Regions from separate parts of the Xanthomonas graminis pv. graminis genome, predicted to be linked through region 1. Evidence: riboswitches for the same ligand, from Rfam matches in the RefSeq annotation. Region 1 holds a riboswitch; the other holds the start of a gene.
The links. Region 1 has a riboswitch for cobalamin ahead of KHF85_RS01225 (ribonucleoside-diphosphate reductase subunit alpha). Riboswitches for the same ligand answer to the same signal wherever they lie in the genome.
Positions count from the first base shown of each region.

Region 2: another riboswitch for cobalamin. It lies ahead of btuB (TonB-dependent vitamin B12 receptor); the one in region 1 lies ahead of KHF85_RS01225 (ribonucleoside-diphosphate reductase subunit alpha).

Region 1 is NZ_CP076255.1:292,899-300,066, reverse strand. Features, by position in the region: gene KHF85_RS01240 (thioredoxin family protein) at 122-454, opposite strand; gene KHF85_RS01235 (flavodoxin) at 546-1,091, opposite strand; gene KHF85_RS01230 (ribonucleotide-diphosphate reductase subunit beta) at 1,289-2,329, opposite strand; gene KHF85_RS01225 (ribonucleoside-diphosphate reductase subunit alpha) at 2,455-4,872, opposite strand; cobalamin riboswitch at 5,053-5,275, opposite strand; gene KHF85_RS01220 (SIR2 family NAD-dependent protein deacylase) at 5,480-6,250, opposite strand; one part of gene KHF85_RS01215 (IS3 family transposase) at 7,062-7,168, shown strand, end outside.
Region 2 is NZ_CP076255.1:3,984,631-3,991,798, forward strand. Features, by position in the region: gene bioD (dethiobiotin synthase) at 1-280, opposite strand, end outside; gene KHF85_RS17270 (GAF domain-containing protein) at 385-867, shown strand; gene KHF85_RS17275 (TfoX/Sxy family protein) at 875-1,312, shown strand; cobalamin riboswitch at 1,338-1,554, shown strand; gene btuB (TonB-dependent vitamin B12 receptor) at 1,665-3,536, shown strand; gene gph (phosphoglycolate phosphatase) at 3,967-4,620, opposite strand; gene dinB (DNA polymerase IV) at 4,828-5,889, opposite strand; gene fabA (3-hydroxyacyl-[acyl-carrier-protein] dehydratase FabA) at 6,095-6,610, shown strand; gene fabB (beta-ketoacyl-ACP synthase I) at 6,610-7,168, shown strand, end outside.

The DNA of each region.
Region 1 (7,168 bases):
GAGGTCAAGCGCGGTGGCGATGCATGCTCGGCACATCCCTGTAGGAGCGGCTTCAGCCGCGACAGGACCGCCGGTTAGAACCTGTCGCGGCTGAAGCCGCTCCTACAGAAGAGCCGCGCGCTCAGCCCAGATGTGCGCGCACCGCTTCGTCGATCTTCGCTGGCGGCACGAAGCCCGGCACCCGCGCCACTTCCTCGCCCTGGCGGAACAGCATCAGCGTTGGCGTCTGGCGCAGGCCCTGGGCGCGAAAAAAGTCCTCGCCCACATCCTCCATCTTTACCTTCAGCAAGGTCACGCCCTGCGCGCTGTCGCTCTCGGCGAAGCGCTCCAGCGACTTGTCGAGCATGCGGCAGCCGGGACAGTTGTCCTTGTTGAAATCGGCCAGCACGCGCGGATGCGCGGCGATGGCGTCGGCGAACTGCTCGGCGGTGGCGACGGTGATGGTGGTGAACATGGAGCGGGACCTTGTCTGATGTCGGAAGAAGCCCGGCGCGGGAAGGTGCGACGCCGGCGATGCCAGGAAAAACCGATGGACGAATGCAGCGTCAGCCGCTGCCGTGCGGCGGCAACGCCAGCGCGGCGAATCCGGCCGCGCTGGCGGACGCGGATTCGGCAGCGGCAACCTCGGTCGCACGTGCGGCGCGCAGCGCCAGCACCTGCGCGCACCAGGCGTCGATCGCGGCGGTGTCGCGGTCGCCATGCGGCATCTGCTCGATCTCCAGCAACGGATAGGCGCTGTCGAAAAAACGGGCGATGCGCTTGACCGCGCCGCAGTAGTACTCCAGCCCCCACTGCGTCTCGCCGGTGCCGAACGCGGCGACCTCGATCCTCTTGCCCGCCGCCTCGACCAGGTCGGCGATGTAGCGCTTCATCTCTGCCGGGGTGCGCCCGGCGTTGTCGCTCCAGCTGCCGAGCAGGTGCAGGTCGAAGCCGGCCGCATGCGCGGCGTCGCCAAGCACGCCGTGCAGGGTCTGCACGTCGGTATGGATCAAGGTCACTTGATGCCCCGCGGCCTCGCACTGCGCCTGCACGCGGCGGGCGACGTCGCGGGTGTTGCCGCTGAGCGAAGCGTAGGCGAGCAGGAGGCGCATGAGGCGGGGACTGGAGGATTCTGGATTCGAGATTGGTGAAAGCGGGGCGGCGTGACGGCGAGCAAATCACGCCTCACACATTCCCGGATCGCTGCTTCTCAGAGTCAATGCGTGGGCATAGCAGATCAGTGGTTGGGAAAGACAGGTTCGGCATGGCTTTTACCAATCCCGAATCCCGGCTCCCCAATCCCAACCCCTCACAGATCGTCGAAGCCGTTGTCCGAGTTGGTCTTCTTGTAGCTGGCGTTGCGCATCTCGAAGAAGTCGGTCTTGGTCTCGGTGAAGTTGTCCGCGTAGGCCTTGATCCACGGCATCACGTTGTCGCTGGCGTCGGTGTACAGCTTCTCGATGCCGAGCATGCCGGACATCTTGTTGGCGCGGTACTTCACGTACTGGATCATCTCGTCCACGTCGATGCCCTCGATGCCGTCCAGCACTTCCGCGGACCATTCGGTCTCCAGCCGGATCGCATGCTCGAACGCCTGGTGCACGTAGTCGGTCAGCTCGTTGCTCTGCAGCTCGGCGTTCTCGCCGATGATGGCGCGGATCAGCTCGCTGATGAACTTGGTATGCGCCAGTTCGTCGCGGTTGATGAAGCTGATGATCTTGCCGGTGCCGGTCATGCGGTTCTGTCGCACAAGATTGTAGAAATACGCGAAACCGGAATAGAAGTTGATGCCTTCCAGGATCGAGGACTGGATCAGCGAACGCAGCAAGGTCTCTGCGGTCTTGTCGCGCATGAAGTCGTCGTAGGCCTGCATGATCGGCTGGTTGCGCGCGATGATGGTCGGATGCGTGCGCGCGATCTCGAACACGCGGTTCTGGTCGGCCAGCCCGGCGATGGAGGCCAGCACGTAGGAATAGCTCTCGTTGTGGATCACCTCCTGCTGGCCGATGATCGCCGCGTTGGCGTGCGCGGCCGGGTCGGTGATGTATTCGGCGACGTTGTAGATGAAGCGCGTCTGCGGCGAATCCAGCGTGGCCAGCAAGCCGATGATCGAGTCGTAGGCGTTCTTCTCGCGCGCCGACAGTTCGCCGTACTGCTTGGCGTCGCCCTTCATGTCCACCTCGTCGGGGATCCAGAAGTTGGTCGACAGCTCTTTGTACGCGCGATAGAACGACGGGTACGGGATGTCGTTCCAGTTGAGGATGCCGCTGGTGGTGCCGTTGATGATCCCGGTGGAACGGTTGGGATGCATCGGTTCGAGGATCTTGATGCGGTCGAGCGCAATAGCCATGGGTCGGATTCGGTAGTCGGTTGAACGGCGCCGGCAAGCGGCGCGGCGATGCGGGACGACGCAGCGGGCGCATGGCGTTCCCGCGGGAAGGCCATGCGCGCACCGGCGCCGCTACGGGGTGGCGATCAGCTCGAGCACCACTCGCATTCGCTGATGTCGATGTCGTTGGAGCGCACGTAGTAGGTGGTCTTCAGGCCTTCCTTCCACGCGGTCATGTGCAGATCGAGCAGGGTGCTGGCGCGGATCGTGCTGGGTACGTAGAAGTTGAAACTGATCGACTGGTCGACGTGGCGCTGGCGGCGCGCGTTCTGGCGCACGCTGGCGAACTGGTCGACCCGGTAGGCGCCCTTCTCGTAGTACGGATAGGTGTCCACGTTCAGGCCCGGGGCCACCACCGGGCGGCGGAAGTCCTTCTTCTCTTCGTAGTAGAACGCGCTGTAGATCGGGTCGATCGAGGCGGTGGAGCCGGCGATCTGCGCGGTGCTCATGTTCGGCGCCACCGCGATCATCCACGCGTTGCGCACGCCGTTGATGCTGACCTGCGCGGCCAGTTCCTGCCACTCGGCGCTGTCATAGCCGCGCTTGCTGAAGTACTCGCCGTTCTGCCAGTCGCTGCCCTTGAACACCTTGTACGCGCCCTTCTCCTTGGCCAGCGCCAGGCTCGCCTGGATGGTCAGGTAGTTGATGCGCTCGTACAGCTCGTCGCAATAGTCCTCGGCCTGCCGGGAATTCCACTCGATGCCCTTCTGCGCCAGCAGGTGGTGCCAGCCGAAGGTGCCCAGGCCGATCGCGCGGTACTTCTGGTTGGTGATGGTGGCCTGCGGCACCGGCAGATCATTGAGATCGATGACGTTGTCGAGCATGCGCACCTGCACCCGGATCAGCCGTTCCAGCACGTCGGGCGACAGCAGGTCCGGCTGCGCGGTGACCGCGCGGCCCAGGTTCACCGAGGACAGGTTGCACACCACGAAGTCGCCGGCCTGCTTGGTGGTCACGATCTGGTCGCCGCTGATCATCTCCTGGATGACCCGGGTCGGGCTCATGTTCTGCAGGATCTCGGTGCACAGGTTGCTGGAATAGACCATGCCCTGGTGCTTGTTCGGGTTCATGCGATTGACTTCGTCGCGATAGAACATGAACGGGTTGCCGGTCTCCAGCTGGCTGACCATGATCCGCTTGAGCATGTCGATGGCCTTGACCACCTTGCGGCCGATACGCTCGTCGGCGACCACTTCCTCGTACCTGGCGCGGAACGTGCCTTCGCCGCGCTTCTCGTCGAAGAAGTCCTGCAGGTACCAGCCCTTGACCTCCTTCACCTCGTGCGGGTCGAACAGGTACCACTCGCCGCGGCGCTCCACCGCTTCCATGAAGATGTCCGGCACGCACACCGCGGTGAATACGTCGTGCGCGCGCAGGCGCTGGTCGCCGTTGTTCAGGCGCAGGTCCAGGAACGCCTCGATGTCGCGGTGCCAGATGTCCAGGTACACGGCGATGGCACCCTTGCGCTGGCCGAGCTGGTCCACCGACACCGCGGTGTTGTTGAGCTGCTTGATCCACGGCACCACGCCGCCGCTGGAATTCTTGACCCCGCGGATCGCCGAGCCGGACGAGCGCACGTAGCCCAGGTAGGCGCCGACGCCGCCGCCGTGCTTGGACACGCGCGCCACGTCGGTATTGGAGTCGTAGATGCCCTGCAGGCTGTCGTCGACGGTGTCGATGAAGCAGCTCGACAGCTGCCCGCCGATCTTGCCGGCATTGGCCAGGGTCGGCGTGGCCACGGTCATGTACAGGTTGGACAGCGCCCAGTAGGCCTCGCCGACCAGCTGCATGCGGCGTTCGCGAGGCTTTTCGTCCTGCATCAGGTACAGCGCGATGGTCAGCCAGCGCTCCTGCGGCAGCTCGTAGACCTTGCGCGAGTTGTCGGTGGCCAGGTAGCGCGTAGCCAGCAGGTACAGGCCGTTGTAGGCGAACAGCTTGTCGCGCTCCGGGTCGATCATCTTGCCGGCTTCGGCGAGTTCGTCCTTGGAGTAGTTCTTGAGGATGTCGATCGAATACACGCCGCGGTCGGCCAGGCTTTCCTGCAGGCCGACGTAGGAGCCGTACTTCTCGCCGGCATCGTAGAAGCGGTTCTTGCTGGCGCGCTTGTACAGGCGGTGCAGGTACAGGCGCGCGGCGAAGTACTCCCACTCCGGCGTGGCGATGTCCACGCGCGACTCGGCCTCGCGGATCAGGTAGTCGACCATCTCGTCGGCCGACAGGCTTTCCTTCTTCTCGACGAAGGCGAACGCCTTGCGCTCGTAGTCGACCACGTCCAGCTGCGGGAACTCGGCATGGATCCGGTCCAGGGTGCGCTGCAGGCGCGAGCGGTCGAAGGCCATGCGGCGGTTGCCGCCGTCCTTGACGATCCAGGTCACGGCGCGCTGGTCGTTGCTCGGCTCGCTGGCGGCCGCATCGGGCTGCGCGGCAGCGGCGGCGGCAGGCGTGGGGTCGACATCGGCGGTGTCGAGGGGGGCTGCGGCCGGCAGGCTGTGGGTCTGGCTCATGAAGGTCTCCAAGCGTGGTGCACCTGGCTGCCTGACCCTCGCAGGCAACGGTCCGACCGGATCAGCAGGTGAAGACGCGGTGTCGCAGAGACCGCAACGGCGCAGGCGCGAGGCCTGCGGGCGGTCAACGCTTCACCGACCCTCTCCCCCCGGAGATGTAACGGTCGGCGCCGCGCTGTGTGCATCGCGCGGCTGTCGGCAGGTCTTCGGGCTTATGGGCGACGGCCGATGGCCGGTGTCCTAGCCCATCGCTTCCCAAGGCAGGGCGCCTCAGTGCGGGTGACGGGTTCGTTCCCAATTACCGCTGCGGGGCAGCGCCGGCCTAAGCGCTCGCGCGCCGCACCGGCTTCCCTTTTGATCCCGCAGCCTGGTGGCCGCTGGAACCGACCACCACAAGATAGTGTGGTCCCCGGGCGTCGTCAACGCTAAATGTAGTCATAAAACTGAAAACCCAAGCGGGGCAAGAGTTTGCCGCTGCGGGCGGCAAACCTCTGCGGCCGGGCGCCGGATCGCGCCTGGTGCGGGCCGTATCGCATACGCTGCAAGGGCCGCCGCGGCGGCGCTGGCGGTCTGTCGCGATTGCCGCGGCACGGCGCTTGCGCCGGCCTCAGCCCGCCGGCCAGCGCTGCAGCAACAGCGGCAGTGCCGCCGCGGCGCTATCGCGCCAGTGCAGGTCGGCGCGCGAAGACAGGCCGCTGGGGTCGGGATTGATTTCGACCACGTAGGCGCCGCGCTCCTTGGCACGCAACGGCAGCCCGGCCGCCGGATGGACCAGGCCGGAGCTGCCGATCACCAGCACCAGGTCGGCGGCATCGGCGGCGCGATCGGCGCGCGCCCAGTCGGCGGCCGGCAACGCCTCGCCGAACCAGACCACGCCCGGGCGCACGGCGCCGCCGCAGGCCGCGCACGCCGGCGGCGCCAGGCGCTGGGTCGGTGCCTGCAGGTCGATCGGCGGCAGCAGTCCGTGCCAGGCCTGGCCGCAATCGCCGCAACGCAACGCCGATAGCCGCCCGTGCAGGTGTGCGGCGACTTCGCTGCCGGCGCGCTGGTGCAGGTCGTCCACGTTCTGGGTCACCAGCGTGGTGCGCTTCAGTCCGGCCAGGCGCACCAACGCGTGGTGCCCGGCATGCGGCTGGGCCTGCGCGACGATGGCCATGCGCCAGCGGTACCAACCCCACACCAGCGCCGGGTTCGTCCGCCAGGCGTCCTCGGTGGCCAGCTGCTGCGGATCGAAGCGCGCCCACAGGCTGTCGTCCTGACCACGGAAGGTCGGCACGCCGCTCTCGGCGGACATGCCGGCACCGGTGAGCACCAGCAGGCGGCGCGCGCCCTGGATGAAAGCGGCGACGGTCTCGGCGGTGTAGGCGGAACTGAGCATGGCGCGCACAAAAGTGATGAGATCTGCACTATTACATTGACCCAGTTCCACCTCAATCTGCGCCACAGCAATGCCGCCGCGGCTGTCGGTACGGCAAAGGGTTCGGTACGAGGGCGATGCGATCGCTGTCGCCATGACAGGCGGCCCGCCACCGTCGGCGCTGTTGTCAGCGTCATCGCGTGAGGCGTTGCTGTTGCTGTTGCTGTTGCTTTGGCGGTTGCTGTTGCTGTTGCCATTGCTTTTGACTTACTGGGTTCCCTTCCGAAGCGGCGGCCATGGCGGGGAAAAACCCGAAGGGCGGCGCACATGGATGTGCGCCGTTCGCGGCAGGGGCAGGATGCCCCTTCCGCGAATCCCCGGTATGGACGCGGACCCGGAGCGCGCAGCGCGGAGGGCGCTAGGCAGGGCGCGCTTTCTTTTGGTTACTTTTCTTTGCGCGAGCAAAGAAAAGTGACTCGCCGCAAGGCGAAAGCCTTTGCCTTTGCCTTGGTTCTGGCATTGAGCTTTTGAAGCTTTGAAGCTTGAAGCTTTGAAGCAAGAGCAAGAGCAAGAGCTTCCGCTGGCGCGGGTCACTTTTCTTTGCTTGTGCAAAGAAAATTAACCAAAAGAAGCGCTTTACCACAGCCGAAGGCTGGTCAAGCACACCCCGCAGCGCGCCCTCCGCGCTACGCGCTCCGGGTCCGCAGCCCCAACGGGCATTTTTCGATGGCACTTGTCCGCTCCGCGGCCAAGCCCGGGGCAGGTGTCCTGGTCTAATTCTCGTGGACACCTCGATAGGGGATGATCATCCCCAGCGAGGACTTTGAACGACATGACGCCCCGTATCCGTAGAAATTTCGATACCGCCTTCAAGCTGCAGGTGGTGCAAATGATCCGCGACCAAGGCCTGAGCGTGGGTCAGGTGTGCCGCGACCTGGA
Region 2 (7,168 bases), 960 kb from region 1:
ATACCCCGGCGTCGGCGGCCGCCAGTTCCGGCGCCAGCGGCAGCGGCAAGGCGTAGGGATTGAGGTCGGCGTAGTCCGGGCGCGGCAGGCTCGCCGCCCGCAGCGCCAGCGCATCCTCGTTGCGCCAGCCGTCCGCGCTGCGCTCGCAGCCGCTGGCGACCGGCTTCATGCCCAGCGCCGTCTGCCCGCGCGCGCGCAACGCATGCAGCAGCGCGGTGCTGGCGACGGTCTTGCCGATGCCGGTATCGGTGCCGGTAACGTAGAAGGCGGGGACGCTCATCGTTGCAGGATCCTCGAGGTCGGCGCATGCGGCGCGGGCGCGCAGGATAGCCGGGGCCAGGCGCCGGCGCACAGGCCGCCAGCGGCCGCTGCTAGACTCGGATGATGTTCGCTTCCTCTTCGCTCACCGGCAGCAAGCCGGAACAGTACGCCCAGCTGCTCGCCCAGGCCCGCGCCCTGGTCAGCGGCGAGCCCGACCGCATCGCCAATGCCGCCAACCTGGCGGCGCTGGTGTACCACGCGCTGCCGCGGCTGAACTGGGTCGGTTTCTACCTGTACGACGGCAAGGAACTGGTGGTCGGGCCGTTCCAGGGCCTGCCCGCGTGCGTGCGCATCCCCCTGCACAAGGGCGTGTGCGGCGCCGCCGCCAGCACCGGCCAGACCCAGCGCATCGACGACGTCGAGGCCTTTCCCGGGCATATCGCCTGCGATGCGGCCTCGCGCTCGGAGCTGGTGGTGCCGCTGCTGCGCGACGGCGCGCTGGTCGGCGTGTTCGACCTGGACAGCCCGGACCTGGCGCGCTTCGACGCCGACGACCAGCACGGCCTGGAGGCGATCGCCCAGGTCTTCGTCGACGCGCTGCGATGAGCCAGCGATGAGCACGCAGAAGCTGCGCAACATCGGTCCCAAGAGCGCGGCCTGGCTGCGCCAGGTCGGCCTGCGCACACAGGAGGACCTGGCCGCGGCCGGTGCGGTGGGCGCATTCCTCAAGGTCAAGCGTGCCGGCTTCAAGCCCAGCCTCAACCTGCTGTACTCGCTGGAAGGCGCGCTGACGGGCTGCCATTGGCAGGAACTGCCCGAGGCGCGGCGCGCGCAACTGCTCGGCGAGCTGGACACCGCGGCGGCGCAGCTGCCGGCGCAGCGCGGCCTGCCGGTGGCCGGACCGGTGGCGACCACCCATTTCGACCACGATGGCGACCGCCGCGACACGCCTTATGCGCAGGACGCGCACGACGCCTCCGGCGGCCATGCGTACGACGCCGATCAAGAACCCGACCGCGATGGCCACGCAGGCGAGCGCGACGCCGACTGATCCGTGCGCCGCAGCGGCGATCGCGTACAATCGCGCCGCTTAAGGTGACCCGCCGGCTCCGGCCTGCAGGTTGAAACGGGAAGCCGGTGCGTCTTGCGACAAGGCCGGCGCTGCCCCCGCAACGGTAAGCGATCTGCGCTGACGACTTGCGCCACTGTGCCTTGGGCATGGGAAGGCGTCGCAGCCGGGAGTCCGACTCCCAGATCGCCAGCCCGGAGACCGGCCTTGCAGTTCACTGGTTGCGATGCGGAGGGCGTCGCGGCGTGCCGCGCCGCGTCTGGCGCCGTCCGCTCGCACCTTCCGTTCACGACTCCTTTGCCGTCACAGCGCGCCCGCGCGCCGGAGTTGCCCCATGTCGTCCCGCCTGCTTTCGGTCGCGATCGCGTCCGCCCTGTCCCTGCCCTCGCTGGCGCTCGCCGCCGATGCCGCCACCGACCTGGACCAGGTCCTGGTCACCGCCACCCGCACCCAGATCGCGGTGGAGGACACCGTGGTCCCGGCGCAGGTGATCGACCGCGCCGAGATCGAGCGCAGCCAGGCCACGTCGCTGGCGCAGCTGCTGCAGGGCCGCGCCGGCATCGGCGTGTCCAACCAGGGCGGGCTCGGCAAGCTGACCACGCTGAGCCTGCGCGGCAGCGAATCGGACCACGTGCTGGTGCTGGTGGACGGCGTGCGCATCGGCTCGGCCAGCGCCGGCCTGGCCGCGTTCCAGGACCTGCCGCTGAGCCAGATCGAGCGCATCGAGATCGTGCGCGGCCCGCGCTCGAGCCTGTACGGCTCCGATGCGATCGGCGGCGTGATCCAGATCTTCACCCGCCGCGGCGGCCAGGGCCTGCAGCAGAACCTGAGCCTGGGCGCCGGCAGCCACGGCCTGCGCGAAGCCAGCGCCGGCTTCAGCAACCGCGGCGAGCGCGGCTGGCTATCGGTGCAGGGCGGCTACCAGAACACCGACGGCATCAACGCCTGCAACGGCTCGGCCACCCTGTTCGCCGGCTGCTTCGTCGACGAGCCGGACCGCGACGGCTACCGCAACACCTCGCTCAGCGCGCGCGGCGGCTATGCGCTGAGCGACACGCTGCGTATCGAAGGCCAGGCGCTGAACATCGACAGCCGCAACGAGTACGACGGCGATGCGCTGTTCGCCGGCAACGAGGCCGACAACACCCAGCAGGTGGTCGGCGGCAAGCTCGACTGGACCCCGTCCGAGCGCGTGCATCTGGCCGCGCAGCTCGGCCGCAACAGCGACCAGGCCGACAGCTACTACCACGCCGCCGGCAGCGACACGCGCAGCTTCGTCAGCACCTTCGACAGCCGCCGCGACAGCGCCTCGCTGCAGGGCGACTTCGGCCTGGCCGAAGGCCATCTGCTCAGCGCCGGCGCCGACTGGCAGCGCGAGCAAGTCACCGGCACCACCGCCTTCGACGTGGACCAGCGCGACAACACCGGCGTGTTCGCCGAGTACCAGGGCCGCTTCGGCGCGCAGCAGGTGCAGGCCAGCGTGCGCAGCGACGACAATGAACAGTTCGGCCAGCACACCACCGGCAGCCTCGGCTGGGGCCTGGCGCTGGACGGCGGCTTCAAGCTCACCGCCAGCCTCGGCACCGGCTTCAAGGCGCCGACCTTCAACGACCTGTACTACCCGTTCTCCGGCAATCCGGAACTGAAGCCGGAGAAGTCCAAGAGCGGCAACCTGGGCGTGGCGCAGTACGCCGATGCCTGGAACTGGACGTTCAACGTCTACGAAAACCGCGTCGACGACCTGATCTCCTACGACGCCGCCAGCTTCCTGCCGGTGAACGTGGACAAGGCGCGGATCCGCGGCGCCGAGCTGACCGGCTACGCCACGCTGGCCGGCTGGGAACTGTCGGCGCAGCTCAGCCACACCGATCCGCGCAACCGCAGCGACGGCGCCAACCGCGACAACTGGCTGGCGCGGCGCGCGCAGGACACCGCGCGGCTGGACGTGGACCGCGGCTTCGGCCCGGTCAAGCTCGGCGTCACCGCGTTCGGCAGCGGCCACCGCTACGACGACGCGGCCAACAGCGTGCGCCTGGCCGGCTACGGCACGCTGGACCTGCGCGTGGAATACGCGTTCGCCGCGGACTGGACGCTGCAGGCCAAGGCCAGCAACGTGTTCGATCGCGACTACCAGACCATCAATTGGTACAACCAGCCGGGCCGCGAATACGCGCTGACCCTGCGCTACGCACCGGCAGCGCGCTGAGTCCCCGCAGCGGGCTGCGCCTTGGGGTGCGACCCGCTTCACCGACATGCGTCCTGCTGGACAGCGAAAGTCGCTGCAGCCTCGGTGAAGGCAAGCACGCCTCGACTCGGGCGCTACTGTTGCAGTGACGTTGTGGGAGCGACTTCAGTCAGTCGCTCCCAGGGTTTTTCTGTGTCTGCAGCTGCATGAAGAACGCTGCGGCGATGCCAGACCGACCACGCCAACAACCGCATCCCCCGATATCGGCAGTTCGCATGCCGTGCGTCGGGGACCAAGTGCAGACGCGCGCCCCTGTAGGAGCGGCTTCAGCCGCGACCGGGCGCTACCGGCAAAGCGTCGCGGCTGAAGCCGCTCCTACAGGGGTTGATCGACTGTCAGGTCGATTGCAGTGCCCGATGCCGCATGCGTGCCGCAGGTGCAATGGCCCGCCTCACCCCAGCGCCAGCAGCTCGCGCAGGTCGTCCATCAGCAGCACCACGTCGGCCGCGGCCAGGTCCAGGTCGCGCGGATAGCCGTAGCGCACCAGTGCGGCCGGCATGCCGGCGGCATGCGCGGCCTGCAGGTCGGTGCCGGAATCGCCGACCATCAGGCAACGCGCCGGCGGCTGCGCGAACTGCTGCGCCAGGTGCAGCAGCGGCAACGGGCTGGGCTTGCGCTCGGGCAGGCTGTCGCCGCCGAGCAGCGCGGCGAACGCATCGGCCACACCCAGATGGCGCAACAACGGCAACACCAACGCCGACGGCTTGTTGGTGCACAGCGCCAGGGTCACGCCGCGCGCGCGCAACTGCGCCAGCGCCTCGGCCACGCCCGGGTACAGGCGCGGGCTGCGCAGCAGGCAGGCTTCGTAGTGGCGCATGAAGGTGGGCATCACCGCGTCGATCGGGGTGGCGTCGTGCGCATGCCGCCACGCGGCCTCGACCAGCTTGCGCACGCCCTCGCCGATCCAGCCGAGCACGGTGGCCTCCGGCACGCGCGCCAGGCCGAATTCGGCCAGGGTGCGATTGAGCGCTTCGGCGATATCGGCGCCGCTGTCCACCAGGGTGCCGTCCAGATCGAACACCACCAGCGCATACGGAAATGTCATGTCGTTCCTGGAGACGAAGAGCAGCGCCCATTGTAGGCGCCACGCTCCGTCGCGATCCCCGTAAGGCACTTTGCCGAAACGTGCGATCAGGACATCCAGGAACACGCGCACGATCGCCGGCTGCTGCCGGCGCGAAGCGGACACGCCGCAGGCAAAATGCGCTGGCCATGCGCGAAGCGGACACCATCGCACGCGCCGCTACACGGCTCAGCGGAACAGCCGCCCCTGCGTCTGCATCGGCTCGGGTTCGTGGAAACCGGCCAGGCCCACGCCGACCAGCCGGTAGCGGGTGGACGCGGGCAAGTCCACGCGCTGGCGCAGGGCCAGCGCGATGTCGGTCAGCGCCTGCAGCGAATCCGGCGGCTGCTCGGGCGTGAAGCTGCGGGTCAGGATGCGGAACTGCGCGGTCTTCAGCTTCAGCACCACGGTGCGCGCGATGCGCTCGGTGCGGCGGGTCGCGGTCCAGGTCTTTTCCGCCAGCCGCCGGATCGCCGGCTCCAGCGCGTCCAGCGCCAGGTCTTCGGCGAAGGTGTCTTCCGAAGAAATCGACTGCACCTGTTGGTCCGCTTCCACCGGGCGCTGGTCGATGCCGCGCGCACGCTGGTACAGGCGCAAGCCGAAGCTGCCGAAGCGCGCTTCCAGTTCCGCTTCGCCGTGCGTGCGCAGATCGCCGACGGTGACGATGCCCAACTCCGCCAGCTTGGCCTGCATCACCTTGCCCACGCCCGGCACCTTGCTGACCGGCAGCGGGGTCAGGAACGCGTCCACCTGGTGCGGGCGAATCACGAACTGGCCATCGGGCTTGCGCCAGTCCGAGGCGATCTTGGCCAGGAACTTGTTCGGCGCGATGCCGGCCGAGGCGGTCAGCGCGGTTTCCTCGCGGATCTGCGCACGGATGGTCTGCGCGATCTCGGTGGCGGTGGCCAGTTCGCCCTTGGGCGCGGTGACGTCGAGATAGGCTTCGTCCAGCGATAGCGGCTCGATCAGATCGGTGTGGCGCTGGAAGATCTCGCGCACCTGCCGCGACACCGCCTTGTAGCGCGCGAAATCCGGCGGCACGAAAATCGCGTCCGGACACAGCCGCTCCGCACGCAGCGCCGGCATCGCCAAGCGGATGCCGAACACGCGCGCCTCGTACGACGCGGCGCACACCACCGAGCGCATGCCGCGCCAGGCCACTACCACTGGCTTGCCGCGCAATGCGGGATCGTCACGCTGCTCCACGGACGCGTAGAACGCATCCATGTCGACGTGAATGATCTTGCGCATCGGCCCTGCACCCTACGCCAGCGAACGGTAGCGGCATGATAAGCCAGGCCCGCGCATGCACCGGGAACGCACGCCTTGACCTTGCGCACGGCCAACCACGGCGGCACGGCCTACGCTACGCGTGCGTACGGATAAAACGTTTGATTGAAAGCGCAGGCGTCGTGCACGCTTGCGCGCCTCGACTGTCTGCCCTGGGAAATCGCTCATGAGCCGCCTCACTTCGTATTCACGCGAACACCTCCTCGCCAGCGCGCGCGGCGAGCTGTTCGGCGCCGAGGCCGCACGCCTGCCCAACGATCCGATGCTGATGTTCGACCGCATCAGCCACATCGACGACAGCGGCGGCACGCACGGCAAGGGCGTAGTCCGCGCCGAACTCGACGTGCGCCCGGACCTGTGGTTCTTCGGTTGCCATTTCATCGACGATCCGGTGATGCCCGGTTGCCTGGGCCTGGATGCGCTGTGGCAATTGACCGGTTTCTTCCTGACCTGGATCGGCGCGCCCGGCCGCGGCCGCGCGCTGGGCGTGGGCGAAGTGAAGTTCAGCGGACAGGTGCTGCCGACCGCCAAGCAGGTGGTCTACGAGCTGGACATCAGCCGGGTCATCAACCGCAAGCTGGTGATGGCGGTGGCAGACGGGCGCATGTCGGTGGACGGTCGCGAGATCTACACCGCCAAGGACTTGCGCGTGGGCCTGTTCACCTCGACGGAGGGGTTCTGATGCGCCGCGTCGCGATCACCGGCATGGGCATCACTTCATGCCTGGGCAACGACCTGGACACGGTCGCGCGCGCGCTGCGCGAGGGCCGCGCCGGCATCCGCGCCAACCCCGAGGCGGCCGAACACGGCCTGCGCAGCCAGGTCGCCGGCGACGTGCAGCTGGACCTGGAGGCATTGATCGATCGCAAGCTCAAGCGCTTCATGGGCGACGCGTCGGCGTACGCCTATCTGGCGCTGCGCGATGCGATCGCCGACGCCGGCCTGGACGAGGCGGTGGTCAGCGACGTGCGCACCGGCCTGATCGCCGGCTCCGGCGGCGGCTCCAGCCACTGGCAGGTGGAAGCGGCGGATTTGCTGCGCAACCGCGGCGTGCGCAAGGTCGGCCCGTACATGGTGCCGCGCACGATGTGCTCGGCGGTCTCGGCCAGCCTGGCCACCGCGTTCAAGATCAAGGGCGTCAGCTATTCGCTGTCGGCGGCGTGCGCGACCTCGGCGCACTGCATCGGCGCGGCGGCGGACCTGATCCGCCACGGCCAGCAGGACGTGATGTTCGCCGGCG